Regions from separate parts of the Kitasatospora sp. NPDC051853 genome, predicted to be linked through region 3. Evidence: riboswitches for the same ligand, from Rfam matches in the RefSeq annotation. Region 3 holds a riboswitch; each other region holds the start of a gene.
What was found. A riboswitch is a leader RNA that binds a small molecule or an ion and turns the genes downstream of it on or off. The one in region 3 is predicted to bind cobalamin.
Positions count from the first base shown of each region.

Region 1: linked by a shared signal. The riboswitch ahead of metE (5-methyltetrahydropteroyltriglutamate--homocysteine S-methyltransferase) and the one ahead of ACIA8O_RS29960 (ribonucleoside-diphosphate reductase subunit alpha) in region 3 are both predicted to bind cobalamin.
Region 2: linked by a shared signal. The riboswitch ahead of cobN (cobaltochelatase subunit CobN) and the one ahead of ACIA8O_RS29960 (ribonucleoside-diphosphate reductase subunit alpha) in region 3 are both predicted to bind cobalamin.

Region 1 is NZ_JBITBY010000017.1:46,279-51,206, forward strand. It holds gene ACIA8O_RS36325 (serine hydrolase domain-containing protein) at 1-753, opposite strand, end outside; gene ACIA8O_RS36330 (serine hydrolase domain-containing protein) at 796-1,971, opposite strand; cobalamin riboswitch at 2,183-2,421, shown strand; gene metE (5-methyltetrahydropteroyltriglutamate--homocysteine S-methyltransferase) at 2,560-4,869, shown strand.
Region 2 is NZ_JBITBY010000007.1:26,048-30,975, reverse strand. It holds gene ACIA8O_RS20595 (RNA-guided endonuclease InsQ/TnpB family protein) at 1-282, shown strand, start outside; gene ACIA8O_RS20590 (cobalamin biosynthesis protein CobG) at 334-1,611, opposite strand; cobalamin riboswitch at 1,824-1,946, shown strand; gene cobN (cobaltochelatase subunit CobN) at 2,069-4,928, shown strand, end outside.
Region 3 is NZ_JBITBY010000011.1:251,913-256,840, forward strand. It holds gene ACIA8O_RS29950 (glycoside hydrolase family 26 protein) at 1-1,089, opposite strand, end outside; gene ACIA8O_RS29955 (hypothetical protein) at 1,223-2,113, opposite strand; cobalamin riboswitch at 2,257-2,398, shown strand; gene ACIA8O_RS29960 (ribonucleoside-diphosphate reductase subunit alpha) at 2,557-4,928, shown strand, end outside.

The sequences.
Region 1 (4,928 bases), on a different contig from region 3:
GCGCAGGTAGCCGTGCGGGTGGGCCTCGCGGATCCTGGTCTCCCCGACTGCCGGGACGTAGGTGTGACGCAGGCCGATCCGGTCGATCACCCGCTTGGTGACCTCCTCCCCGAACGGGCGGCCGGTGACCTTCTGGATCAGCAGGCCCGCCACCAGGTAGTTGGTGTTGCTGTACGCCCAGCCGGTCCCGGCGGCGAACAGGGCCCTCTGCGCCAGTGCTCCGTCGAGGAGTTCGCGCGGCTCGAAGTAGCGGTACTGGATCGCGGTGAAGTCGGCCAGCGCGGGCGCGTCCATGTAGTCGGGCAGGCCACTGGTGTGCTGGAGCAGCTGACGGACCGTGATCTTCCGGCCGTCGAAGCCGTCCCCGCGCAGCAGGCCCGGCAGGTAGGTGTCCACTCTGCTGTCCAGGCCGACCTTGCCCTCGGCGACCAGTTGCAGGACCACCACGGCGGTGAACGCCTTGGTGTTGCTGCCCGCCCGGATCTGCCCGTCGACCGGGACCGGGGCGCCGGTGGCCAGGTCGCCGGTACCGGCGGTGTAGCTGCGGCTGCGGCCGTCGCGGCCCTTGACGGTGGCCAGGGCGGCGGGCATCCCGTCGTCCTTCACCAGCGCGTCGAGGCGCTGCTGCACGACGTCCGGGCGCGGCCCGGCGGAGGCCTCGGCCGGTGCCGGGGCGAAGGCGGTCAGGGCGAGCCCGACGGCGGCGGTCGCCGTCACGGCGTACCGCAGCCGCTGCAGGGCTTGTTGGTTCATCAGGACTCCACTGGTGCGGGGGAACTGTGCCGTGGGCGGGGGTCAGCGGCAGAGCGCCGCGTCCACCACCTGCTCCACGCGCTTCGCGGTCTCGGGGGCCGGGATGGTGGTCACCGCGACGTTGACGGCGCGTCCGTCCTCGGTGACGCCACCGACGGTCTCGAAGCCCGGGATCGCCCCGCCGTGGCCCCAGGCGAGGCCGCCGCAGGAGAGCGGGCGGCTGACCAGCCCGAGCCCGTAGCGGGCGCCGGGGCCGATCGCCTCGGCGGGGACGGTGGTGCGCATCTCGGCCAGCTGGGCCGCGGGCAGCAGACGGCCCGTCAGGAGTGCGCCGTAGAACCGGTTGACGTCGCTGTTGGTCGACACGACGGCGCCGGCTGCCCAGCCCCAGGACGGGTCCAGCTCGGTGTAGTCGCGCAGCGAGCCGTCGGCGGTGCGCTGGTAGCCCTTGGGGTGGGCCTCGTGGATCGTCCTGTCCCCGGGGGCGGGGAAGGAGGTGTGGCGCAGGCCGATCCGGTCGATCACCCGCTTGGTGACCTCCTCGCCGAGCGGGCGCCCGGTGACCTTCTGGATGATCAGGCCCGCCAGCAGGTAGTTGGTGTTGTTGTACTCCCACTGGGTGCCGGGGGCGAAGTGGGCCTTCTGGGCCAGCGCGGCGTCCAGGAGTTCGCGCGGCTCGTAGTAGCGCCCGGGGTCGCTCAGGACGGCGCCCTGGTTCACGTACTCGGGCAGGCCGCTGGTGTGCTGGAGCAGCTGACGGACCGTGATCTTCCGGCCGTCGATGCCCTCCCCGCGCACCAGGCCCGGCAGGTAGGTGTCGACGGCGGCGTCCAGGCCGACCTTGCCCTCGGCGACCAGCTGGAGGACCACCACGGCGGTGAACGCCTTGGTGTTGCTGCCGATCCGTACCTGCCCGTCCACCGGCACCTTGGCCTTGGTGACGACGTCGCCGACACCGGCGGTGTAGCTGCGGCTGCGGCCGTCGCGGCCCTTCACGGTGGCCAGGGCGGCGGGCATCCCGTCGTCCTTCACCAGCGCGTCGAGGCGCTGCTGCACGACGTCCCGCCGTGGGCCGGCGAAGGCCTCGGCCGGTGCCAGGACCCCGGCCAGTACGGCGGTGGCGGTCGCGGCGGTGACGGCGGCGGCCACCCCTCGGCGGGTGGTGCGGCGGGTCTGGCGGTGGTGCTGCGGTGCGTGCTGCGGTGCGTGCTCGTTCATCGTCGGGCCCCTCCGGTTCGGGCGCCGGACCTCGTCCCGGCGCCCTCCCAGAGGATCATCCGACGCACCGTCAATCCGTCGCCGGCGAGGACGAGATGGCGCCCGGGAACGTGCTCCGGGGACCGCCCCGGCCCGGGACCGTGGTCCCGGGCCCCGTCTCGAATCCGCTTCCGGCATGCGGACGTGCGGGACAGGACCGGCGCGGGGGCCTAGGGTGGGAACCGCAGTCGGTTCGCCCTGACAGCCTGTCAGGTGCGTCGTAAGAGGGAACCCGGTGACGCCTTTCATCTGGCCAGTCCGGGACTGCCCCGCAGCGGTGAGTGGGAACGACCGCCGTCACACGCACTGGGCCCGTGACGGGCCCGGGAAGCGACGGCCACTAGGTGTCCGCCCTGTCCAGGACGGATGTGCCCGCGAGTCCGAAGACCTGCCACTGCCCGTGTGCACCCCGCACGCGGTGATCTCGGTGACCTCGTGGGCGGGTCGGCGGAACGGACGGGCACATCCTGGTGCCGCGTCCGCGCTGTCACACCTCCTCGCCCGCGCGCCCTCCCGGGATCGCAGCGCGACTCGCGAAGGAGAGTCTCCGTGACCACCAGCACCACCGCCTCGCAGGTCACCGTTTACGGTTACCCCCGGCAGGGGCCGGACCGTGAGCTCAAGAAGGCGGTCGAGGGCTACTGGAAGGGCACCGTCAGCGCCGCCGCCCTCCGCTCCACCGCCGCCGAACTGCGGTGCGCCAACTGGCGCCGCCTCGCCGGAGCCGGCATCACCGAAGTCCCCACCGGGGACTTCTCGTTCTACGACCACGTCCTGGACACCACGGTGGCCGTCGGCGCGATCCCGCCCCGCCACCGCGCCGCCGTCGAGGCCGACTCGCTGGACGGCTACTTCGCCATGGCCCGCGGCACCCAGGAGGTCGCGCCGCTGGAGATGACCAAGTGGTTCGACACCAACTACCACTATCTGGTGCCCGAGTTGGGACCGGACACGGTCTTCACCGCCGACTCCGCCAAGGCGGTCGGCGAGCTGCGCGAGGCGATCGGGCTCGGCCACCGGGGCCGCCCGGTCCTGGTCGGCCCGCTGACCTACCTGCTGCTGGCCAAGCCGGCCCCCGGCGTGTCCGCCGGCTTCCAGCCGATCACCCTGCTCGACCGGCTGCTGCCGGTCTACGCCCAGCTGCTGGCCGAGCTCAAGTCGGCCGGTGCCGAGTGGGTCCAGCTGGACGAGCCCGCCCTGGTCCAGGACCGCACCCCGGCCGAACTCAACGCCGCCACCCGGGTGTTCCGCGACCTCGGCGCCCTCACCGACCGTCCGAAGATCCTGGTCGCCACCTACTTCGACCGGGCCGGCGAGGCGCTGAAGGTGCTCGCCAAGGCCCCGGTGGAGGGGGTCGGCCTGGACTTCACCGGGCCCGCCGCGGCCAACCTGGCGGACCTCGCGGCCGTCGGCGGGCTGCCCGGCAAGCGGCTGGTGGCCGGGGTGGTGGACGGGCGCAACGTCTGGGTCAACGACCTGGAGAAGTCGCTCGCCACCCTGGCCACCCTGCTCGGCCTGGCCGACCGGGTGGACGTCGCGCCGTCCTGCTCGCTGCTGCACGTCCCGCTGGACGCCACCGCCGAGCGCGAGCTGGACCCGCAGATCGCCCGCTGGCTGGCCTTCGCCCGGCAGAAGACCGCCGAGGCGGCCCTGCTCGCCCGGGGCCTGCGGGAGGGCACGGACACCATCGCGCCCCAACTCGCCGCCAACCGCGCCGACCTGGCGTCCCGGGCCGGCTCCCCGATCACCCGCGACCCGGCCGTCCGGGCCCGGGTCGCGGCCACCACCGAGGCCGACGCACGACGCGGCCAGGCCTACCCCGAGCGGGCGGCGGCGCAGCGGGCCCGGCTGGCCCTGCCCGTGCTGCCGACCACCACCATCGGCTCCTTCCCGCAGACCGCTGAACTTCGGCTTGCCCGGGCTGACTTGCGGGCCGGGCGGATCGACGCGGCGGCCTACCGGGAGCGGATGGAGGCCGAGGTCCGCGAGGTGATCGAGTACCAGGAGAAGGCCGGCCTGGACGTCCTGGTGCACGGCGAGCCCGAACGCAACGACATGGTCCAGTACTTCGCCGAGCAGCTCACCGGCTACCTCGCCACCCAGCACGGCTGGGTGCAGTCCTACGGCACCCGGTACGTCCGGCCCCCGGTGCTGGCCGGCGACATCTCCCGGCCCGCCCCGATGACCGTCGACTGGCAGCGCTACGCCCAGTCCCTGACGGACCGTCCGGTCAAGGGCATGCTCACCGGCCCGGTCACCATGCTCGCCTGGTCCTTCGTCCGCGACGACCAGCCGCTCGGCGACACCGCCCGCCAGGTCGCCCTCGCCCTGCGCGACGAGGTCACCGACCTGGAGGCCGCCGGGGCCGCGGTCGTCCAGGTGGACGAGCCCGCCCTGCGCGAGACCCTGCCGCTGCGCGCCGCCGACCGGGCCGGCTACCTGGCGTGGGCCACCGAGGCGTTCCGCCTCACCACCTCGGGCGTCCGCGCCGACACCCAGGTCCACACCCACATGTGCTACGCCGAGTTCGGTGAAATCCTCGGCGCCATCGAGGACTTGGACGCCGACGTGATCTCCCTGGAGGCGGCCCGCTCCCACATGGAGGTCGCCCACGAGCTCACCGACGCCGGGTACCCCCGCGAGGTCGGCCCCGGTGTCTACGACATCCACTCCCCCCGCGTCCCCTCCGCCGAGGAGGCCGCCGCCCTGCTCCGCGCCGGTCTCGCCGCCCTTCCGGCCGAACGGCTCTGGGTCAACCCCGACTGCGGCCTGAAGACGCGTGCCTGGCCGGAGACCCGCGCCTCGCTGGAGAACCTGGTCGAGGCCGCCAGGACGGTCCGCGCCGAGCTGGCCGGCTGACCGTACCGCCCGGGAGGCGCCCGCCCAGGCGCCTCCCGGGCCTTACGGGTGTGCCGGTC
Region 2 (4,928 bases), on a different contig from region 3:
AAGGCGTCCGACGCCGCGATCGGCGCGACCAAAACGGCGCTGATCGAGATGGCCCGCAAGCACGGCCGTACCGTGCACCTGGTCCACCCCGCGCACACCACGATGGACTGCGCGCACTGCGGAGCGAGAGCCAAGCACCGCCTACCTCTTTCGATGAGAACGTATACGTGCACCGCCTGCGGAGTCTCCTCACCGAGAGACAAGAACTCCGCTCGCGTGATGCTCGTCCGGGCTGGTCTCAACCCGGCTGGTGTTGATCTTCTAAGCCCTGCCCGTCGCTGACGGTCAGGCTGAGTGAGCCAGGAATCCCCGTCCTTCAGGGTGGGGAGGATGTCAATTCGTCCTCCGGGCCTCGGCTACCGCCTGGGCCATCTGTTCCATCGTCAGGTCATGCGTGGTCCTTGCAGAGATCCGATGGTTCGTCACCCGGTACATGTCCGATCCCGTGGCCAGCACGTCGACCCACTCCCCGGCGGGGTGGCCGCAGCGCCGTTCGCAGCCGGACCAGTGCACCGGCAGCCCGGGCACCCCGGCGGTCTCCAACGCCCGGGCGGCGTCCGCCCGTACGTCCGCGAGCGACTTGGCGCAGCCCGGCGCGCCGGTGCAGGCGGTGGCCAGCTCCCAGGGCGAACCGGGCGTCAGGCGCAGCCCGGCGGCGGCCAGTTCGCCGACCGCCGTCGCCCCGGGGAGTACGACGCTGCGCCACGGGGTGATCCGCAGCTCTCCGGCGCAGGCCCCGGCCAGCGCCCGCCACTGGGCGGCGGTCACGCTGCCGAAGCGGGTGCCGGCCACGACCCCGCCGCCGAACGGTCCCAACTCGGGGGCGCCGCCCGCGAAGACGGGCAGCGGCTCGGCGCCCGGGTCGAGCAGCTGGGCGGCCTCCCGGACGAACCAGGCCTTCACCCCAGCCGCTCGTACCGCCGTCAGGAACTCCTCGGCGGCGGCCAGCGCGGCGGCGGGAGCGGTCCCGGGGGCGACCCGGCGGGCGGTGGCGGCCCGGCCGAGGCGCAGCAGCGCGCCGCCGCCGGGCGTTGCGATCAAGGTCACATCGGCGTCCAGGGAGGCCACGTCGCCGCGGCCGTCGTCCAGGACGAAGAGGAACAGTCCGGCCAGTCCGGCGGCCGGCGGGCTGGCGCACAGCAGCGCGTCCAACTCCCGCGCCCAGGCCCGGACGTCGGCGCTGCCGAGCCCGTCCAGCCCGGAGAGCGGCGAGGCGATGACGTTGCGGACCCGCTCGTGGGTCTCGGAGGGCAGCAGCCCGGCAGCCCGCAGCAGGGCACCGAGCTCGGCCCCGGCGTCCTCGGCCAGGCCCCGCAGCTGGACGTTGCCGCGCGAGGTCAGCTCCAGCCGCCCGTCGCCGAGCCGCTCGGCCGCGTCGGCCAGGGCGAGGGCCTGAGCGGCCGTCAGCAGGCCGCCGGGAAGCCGGACCCGGGCCAACGCCCCGTCGTCGGCCCGGTGCAGCCGCAGCGCTCCCGGGCAGGCGTCACCCCGGTCGCGGTCGGGCCCGGAGGCGGCCTCCCGCCCGGCTGCGGAGGCACCGCCCCGGTCGCGGTCGGACGCGCCGGGGCGTGACTCGGCGACGGGCGGCGTGGGTGGCATGGCCGCGAGCATACCCACGTTCCGCCGGTTTGCTCCTGTCCGCTGCGTCACGTCCGCGCGACCCTCCGTCCCCGGCGGCACGGCCCGCTCTCCCCGACCACCCGACCCTCCGTCCACCCTCCCGTCCTCCCCCGCCCGCACCGGTGATCACCTGACAGACCTTCGGGACCCTGGTCCGCAACCCGGGCGCACCCCGTACGATGCTCCCCGGGTGGGCGCACAGCCCAGCCAACGCCAGCGACGGCGCTATGGGGAGGAAACCGGTGCGAATCCGGTGCGGTCCCGCCACTGTGACCACGGTTCGGCCGTGGGAGCCAGGAACTCCTGCCGTCCTCACACCAGCCCGGGGCGCGGACCCCGAGGAAGGCTCCGCCGTGCCCGTGCGCCGTACACCAGCGCTCCGTCGCGCCGCCGTCTCCTCGTGCCCGCCGCCGTCCCGGCGTGAAGTCACGGCCGGGAGGGCCTCCGCATGATCCTGCTCCTCTCCACCTCCGACACCGACCTGTTGAGCGCCCGCGCCTCGAACGGTCCGGTCCCGTACCGGCTGGGGAACCCGGCCCGGCTCGGGGTGGACGACCTGCCCGCGCTGCTGGAGGGCACCGACCTGGTCGTCGTCCGGCTGCTCGGCGGCCGCCGGGCCTGGCAGGAGGGCCTGGACGCGCTGCTCGCCGGGCCGCGCCCGGTGGTGGTGCTGACGGGCGAACAGGCCCCGGACGCCCAGCTGATGGAGCTCTCCACGGTGCCCGCCGGCCTGGCCGCCGAGGCGCACGCCTACCTGGCGCACGGCGGCCCGGCCAACCTGGCCGAGCTCGGCGCCTTCCTCTCCGACACCGTGCTGCTCACCGGCCACGGCTTCGCGGCGCCCGCCTCCGCGCCCGCCTGGGGCCCGTTGGAGCGTCAGGCGGCCGACAACGACGGCCCGCTGGTGACGGTGCTCTACTACCGCGCCCACCACATGAGCGGGAACACCGCCTTCGTGGAGATCCTCTGCCAGGCGATCGAGGCCACGGGCGCCCGGGCGAAGGCGATCTACTGCGCGACCCTGCGCGGCGCCGAGCCGGAGCTGCTGGCCGAGCTGGCGCAGGCCGACGCGCTGGTCACCACCGTGCTGGCGGCCGGCGGCACCCGCCCGGCCGACGCGCAGGCCGGCGGCGACGAGGAGGCCTGGGACGCCGGCGCGCTGGCCGCGCTGGACCGCCCGATCCTCCAGGCGCTCTGCCTGACCTGGTCCCGCGAGCAGTGGGAGGCCAGCGACGACGGCCTCTCCCCGCTGGACACCGCGACCCAGATCGCCGTGCCGGAGTTCGACGGCCGCCTGATCACCGTGCCGTTCTCCTTCAAGGAGCTGGACCAGGACGGCCTGACCGTCTACGCGGCGGACGCCGAGCGGGCCGCCCGGGTGGCGGGCATCGCGGTCGCCCACGCGAGGCTGCGTCACGTCCCGGCCGCCGAGCGGCGGTTGGCCCTGGTGCTCTCCGCGTACCCGACCAAGCACGCCCGGGTGGGCAACGCGGTCGGCCTGGACACCCCGGCCTCGGCGATGCGGCTGATGGCCCGGCTGCGCGCCGAGGGCATGGACATCGGCACCGACGTCCCCGGCCTGGACCTCACCGGCGACGGGCACGAGGGCGACGAGCTGATCCACGCGCTGATCGCGGCCGGCGGCTACGACCAGGACTGGCTGACGGAGGACCAGCTCGCCCGCAACCCGGTCCGCATCCCGGCCGCCGACTACCGCCGCTGGTACGCCGAGCTGCCGCAGGGTCTGCGCGAGCAGGTCGAGGAGCACTGGGGCCCGGCCCCCGGCAACCTCTACGTGGACCACTCGCAGAACCCGGACGGCGACATCGTGCTGGCCGCGATCCGCTCCGGCAACCTCCTCGTGCTGATCCAGCCGCCGCGCGGCTTCGGCGAGAACCCGGTCGCGATCTACCACGACCCGGACCTGCCGCCGAGCCACCACTACCTGGCCGCCTACCGCTGGATCGAGGCCGCGCAGGCCGACGGCGGCTTCGGCGCCCACGCCGTGGTCCACCTCGGCAAGCACGGCAACCTGGAGTGGCTGCCCGGCAAGACCGCCGCGCTGTCCGCCGAGTGCGGGCCGGACGCGGTGCTCGGCAACCTGCCGCTGGTCTACCCCTTCCTGGTCAACGACCCGGGCGAGGGCACCCAGGCCAAGCGCCGCGCCCACGCCACCCTGGTCGACCACCTGGTCCCGCCGATGGCCCGGGCCGACTCCTACGGCGACATCGCGCGGCTGGAGCAGCTGCTCGACGAGCACTCCAACATCGCCGCGATGGACCCGGCCAAGCTGCCGGCCATCCGGGCCCAGATCTGGACCCTGATCCAGGCCGCCAAGCTGGACCACGACCTCGGCCTGGACGAGCGCCCCGAGGACGACGGCTTCGACGACTTCCTGCTGCACGTCGACGGCTGGCTCTGCGAGATCAAGGACGCCCAGATCCGGGACGGCCTGCACGTGCTCGGCCAGGCCCCGGCCGGCGAGGACCGGGTCAACATCGTGCTGGCGATCCTGCGGGCCCGTCAGATCTGGGGCGGCGTCAGCGCGCTGCCCGGCCTGCGCGAGGCGCTCGGCCTGGACGAGGCGGCGCTGACCCTGGGCGCCACCGACGCGGCCGAGGCGCAGGCCCGTGCCCTGGTCGAGGCGATGGAGGCCGAGGACTGGGCCCCGTCCGCGGTGGAGAAGGTGGCCGCCGGGCACCCGGACGCGGTCCGCGAGGTGCTCGACTTCGCCGCCCGCGAGGTGGTCCCGCGGCTGTCCGCCACCACCGACGAGCTGGACGCGGTGCTGCACGCGCTGGGCGGCGGCTTCGTCCCGGCCGGGCCCTCCGGCTCGCCGCTGCGCGGCCTGGTGAACGTGCTGCCGACCGGCCGCAACTTCTACTCGGTGGACCCGAAGGCCGTCCCCTCCAAGCTGGCCTGGGAGACCGGGCAGGCGCTGGCGCAGTCCCTGGTGGACCGTTACCAGGCCGACAACGACGGGCAGTTCCCGCCGTCGGTCGGCCTCTCGCTCTGGGGCACCAGCGCGATGCGCACCGCCGGCGACGACATCGCCGAGGCCTTCGCCCTGCTGGGCGTGCGCCCGGTCTGGGACGACGCCTCGCGCCGGGTCACCGGCCTGGAGCCGATCCCGCTGGCGGAGCTGGGCCGCCCGCGGATCGACGTCACCCTGCGGATCTCCGGCTTCTTCCGGGACGCCTTCCCGCACGTGGTCGCCCTGCTGGACGACGCCGTCCGGCTGGCGGCCCGTCAGGAGGAGACCGAGGCGGAGAACTTCGTCCGCGCCCACGTCCAGGCCGACCTGGCCG
Region 3 (4,928 bases):
GTCGACGTACCCCTCGCCCGGGTAGTAGTCCCAGGGCTCGACGCCCGGCGCACCGTCCCAGGAGACCGGGGTCCAGACGAAGATCAGGTTGTGCAGCCCCCGGGTCTCCACCAGGTACCGGTAGGTGATCATCCAGAGCTTCTTGAAGTCCGCACCGGTCTGCCCGGACCACCAGAAACTGCGCTGGCAGTCCTGGTTGTTCATCTCGTGGTACGGCCGGAAGAGCACCGGGACGTCGTGCGCGGCCAGGTACTCCAGGTGGTCCGCGAGGAAGCGCAGGTCCTCCATCAGGGCCTGGTTCTCACGGGTCCCGCCCGCCTGGTCGACCACCCGGCCGAACCACTTCGGGTCGGTCATCCGGGGAGAGCTGCGGCAGAGCACGTTCTCGAAGGACTTCACCGGGGCACCGGGGTAGGGCTCGTGGAAGGACATGCCGACCATCCCGGCCGGGGCGCCGCCGTTGTCCGGCAGGACGGTGGTGCTGCCGTCGCAGTTGCGCTGCGCGCCGCCGGCACCGGTCCCGTAACTGCCGTCCGCCGCACGGGGGTAGCCCGACCAGACCGCCTTCAGCAGGTCCACCGCGTCGTCGGCGTACTGCCACTTGGCCTCGCAGGAGGGCCAGCGCCCGGCCGAGTAGCTCCGCTCGTTGCCGACCCCCCAGGCCGACTGCCCGTACCCCGGCCCCAGGTCCGCCTCGACGAACCCCGGCAGCTTGCCGGTGATGTCGGCCGCCTTCTTGTAGTAGTAGCCGGCCGGCTTGGAGCCGGCGAAGTCACCGTAGGAGGCGTTGTAGAGCTCGTTCTGCAGTTCCACGTGCTGCCCGATGACCGTGCCGCGCGGCTTGCCCGAGCGGGCGGCCTGCTCCAGGTCGGCCAGCAGCTGGAAGACCGCCCGGGCGTTGGGCGAGGCGGCCGGGTCACGCTTGAGCAGGTCCTTGCCCAGATCGGCCGGCACCGGACGCGACGCCGGGGCCGACGCCAGGCCGGGCCCGGACGAGGCCGGGGCGGAGGTCGGGGCCGCTCCCGGCCCGTCCTCCGCGCCGCTGACCGCTATCACCGTCGCGCAGACGAGCGAGGCCGTCAGCGTCACGGCGCCCAGCGTCACAGCACCGCCGTGTCTGCCCCGCAGAGATATCACGGACTCCCCCTGACAACTCCTGATCATCCTTGACAGGGAGACAGTATCGGGGCCTGCGTGCGGATCTGACCCCAGGTCACACCGGTCAGCCCGCCTGCGAGAGAGCCCGCTTCTCCAGCGTCGAGCGCACCCGGGCGGCGAAGCCCGGTCCGGCGTCGGTGGCGACCTTGTCAGCGGTGATGCCGCCCTCCTTCGCCGAGCCCGCGGCCGTGAAGTACGCGAACCGGCCGAGCGAGCCGTGCGTGCTGGCGCACCCCACCTCCTGGCAGAAGTCCTTCATGCCTTCGACCTGGAGGCCCTTGAGCTGTCCGTTGACGTTGCCGGTCGCCGTCTCGGCCTGGAGCCGCTTGTCGAAGACCGCCACGCCGACCACCACGGCGCTGTCGTTCAGCACGTAGGTGGCCCGCACCACCTGCCGGCAGGCCTGGTTCTCGATCGCGTCCGCGAGCCCGCCGGTGATGGCGTGCCAGCACGGCGTGACCGTCGTCGCGCTGCGCCGGGTCCAGACGGCGCCGCCGAACTCGAGGGTCTCCTCGGGGAAGAACGCGGCCGGGTCCACGGGTGCCTTGTCCGTGCTCACGTCCCAGATGGCCTTGAGTGACGCGTCGTCACCGGCGAGCGGGGACGCCGGGTTCGGTACCGGCGCCTTGGTCGCCCCGGTGGTGGCCGTCGGGCTCACGCTGGAGCCGGTCTTGCCGGTCGAGGCCGTCCCGGTCGGCTGTGCGACCGGGTCGCCGCCCTTCGACACGGAGACCGCCACGGCGACCAGCCCGCCGACGACCGCGAGCGCGACCACGCCGAGCAGCAACCGCATCCGGGTCTTCCGCTTCGCGTCGTCCTGGGCCCGCTGCGCCATCGCGTCCCAGTCCGGTCCGCCGGCCGGCGGACCGTACCCCGGGTACTGCTGCTGGTACTGCGGATATCCCTGACCGGGCTGCTGCCCGTTGCCACCGTTCATGCCCACCCCATCACTCATGAGCGCAGATCCTAGGCCATGTGGAGAATCCGCGAACAGGGACGGCCTCGGCTCCCCGAACGGCCTCCTGCGGGGCCTCCGGCCATCACTCCGGGCCACCATCGCGCTACACGACACCACACAAGATGTGGGGTCCACCAAGCCAGCTAGCACTACATGTATGCTCGCTCTCGCTGTCGATGCAGGGGAACTCCGGTGGAAGTCCGGGACTGCCCCGCAACGGTGAGCGGCCGCCTCGACGACGGCCCGCGAGTCCGGTGACCTGCCGACGGTGTGCCACACGGCTTCCCCGCAGATGCCTTGGAGCACCGCAGTGACGTCCGGGCCTCGCGGGTGGGCCGGGGGGTGGATCGCGCGCGCCGTGACGGCGTCAGCGCCGTACTCCCCTGCGCCCAAGTCGGCCCGGCAGCCATGCCGACCGCCGCCGCCAGGAGAGAAGCGCCTTGACCATCGCTGCCTCAGTTGCCCTGCCCGCCCAGGGAACCGCCGAAGACCGGACCGAACCGGGGGCCGCCCTGCTCCGGCTCCTCACGGACCGCAGCGCCGACCTCCCCCAGGTGGACCCGGGCCACGTCGCGGCCGCTGCGCTGCGCGGCCGGCACGCCGGTTCGGACTTCGCCGAGCTGCGCGGGCTGGCCGTGGAGGCTGCCGCCTCGATGATCGCCGAGGACCCGCAGTACTCGAAGCTGGCGGCCCGGCTGCTGGCGCTGGAGATCCAGGACGAGGCCGTCTCGCAGGGCGCCGTCTCCTTCTCCGCCTCGATCGCCGTCGGCCACGCCGAGGGCCTGATCGGTGACGTCACCGCGGCCTTCGTGGCCAAGCACGCGGCCGCCTTCGACGGTCTGGTCGACCGCTCCGGCGACGACCGCTTCGAGTACTTCGGCCTGCGCACCGTGCAGTCCCGCTACCTGCTGCGCCACCCGATCACCCGTCAGGTGATCGAGACCCCGCAGCACTTCCTGCTCCGGGTCGCGGCGGGCCTGGCGGTCGGCGACACCGAGGAGTCGGTGGCCGAGGTGGCCGGGCTCTACCGCCTGATGAGCCGTCTGGAGTACCTGACCAGCTCCCCGACGCTGTTCAACTCCGGCACCAAGCACCCGCAGATGTCCTCCTGCTACCTGCTGGACTCGCCGCTGGACAACCTGGACTCGATCTACAACCGGTACGCCCAGATCGCCCGGCTCTCCAAGCACGCCGGCGGCATCGGCCTGTCCTACTCCCGGATCCGCTCGCGCGGCAGCCTGATCCGCGGCACCAACGGCAAGTCCAACGGCATCGTCCCGTTCCTGCGCACCCTGGACTCCTCGGTCGCCGCGGTGAACCAGGGCGGCCGCCGCAAGGGCGCGGCCTGCGTCTACCTGGAGACCTGGCACGCGGACATCGAGGAGTTCCTGGAGCTCCGCGACAACACCGGCGAGGAGGCCCGCCGGACCCACAACCTCAACCTGGCCCACTGGATCCCGGACGAGTTCATGCGCCGGGTGAACGCCAACGCCGACTGGTCGCTGTTCTCCCCGGCCGACGTGCCCGAGCTGGTCGACCTCTGGGGCGCCGAGTTCGACGAGGCCTACCTCAAGGCCGAGCAGGCCGGCAAGGCCGTCCGCACCATCCCGGCGCAGACCCTGTACGCCCGGATGATGCGCACCCTGGCGCAGACCGGCAACGGCTGGATGACCTTCAAGGACGCCTCCAACCGGGCCGCCAACCAGACCGCGCTGCCCGGCCGGGTGGTCCACTCCTCGAACCTCTGCACCGAGATCATCGAGGTCACCGACGACTCCGAGACCGCCGTCTGCAACCTCGGCTCGGTCAACCTGGGCGCCCACGTCGCCGCGGGTGCCACCGTCGCCGACCTGCTCAACGCGATGGACTGGGAGCGGCTGGACGCCACCGTGCGCACCGCCGTGACCTTCCTGGACCGGGTCATCGACATCAACTTCTACCCGACCACCGAGGCGGGCACCTCCAACTCCCGCTGGCGGCCGGTCGGCCTCGGTGTGATGGGTCTCCAGGACGTCTTCTTCCAGCTCCGCCTGGACTTCGACTCCGCCGAGGCCAAGCAGCTCTCCACGCTGATCGCCGAGCGCATCATGCTCACCGCCTACGAGCGCTCCAGCGAGCTGGCCGAGCAGTTCGGCAAGCACGAGGCGTACGGCGAGACCCGGGCCGCCCGCGGCCAGCTGCACATCGACCACTTCGGCGTCACCCCCGCGTGGGCCGACCGCTGGGACGCGCTGCGCGCCCGGATCGCCGAGACCGGCCTGCGCAACTCGCTGCTGCTGGCCATCGCGCCGACCGCGACCATCGCCTCGATCGCCGGCGTCTACGAGTGCATCGAGCCGCAGGTCTCCAACCTCTTCAAGCGCGAGACCCTCTCCGGCGAGTTCCTCCAGGTCAACCCGTACCTGGTCCGCGAGCTCAAGGAGCTGGGCGTCTGGGACCAGCAGACCCGGGACGCGCTGCGCGAGTCCAACGGCTCGGTCCAGGACTTCAACTGGCTGCCCACCGAGGTCCGTTCGCTCTACCGCACCGCCTGGGAGCTGCCGCAGCGCGCGCTGATCGACCTGGCCGCCGCCCGCCAGCCCTACATCGACCAGAGCCAGTCCCTGAACCTCTTCATGGCCGCGCCGACCATCGGCAAGCTCTCCTCGATGTACGCCTACGCCTGGAAGGTCGGTCTGAAGACCACCTACTACCTGCGTTCGCGCCCGGCCACCCGGATCGCCCAGGCCGCCACCGGCGCCGCCCGCGCCGCCGCCCCGGTCCCGGTGACCGTGGGCGCCCCGACCCTCACCCCGGAGGAGGAGGCCGCGCT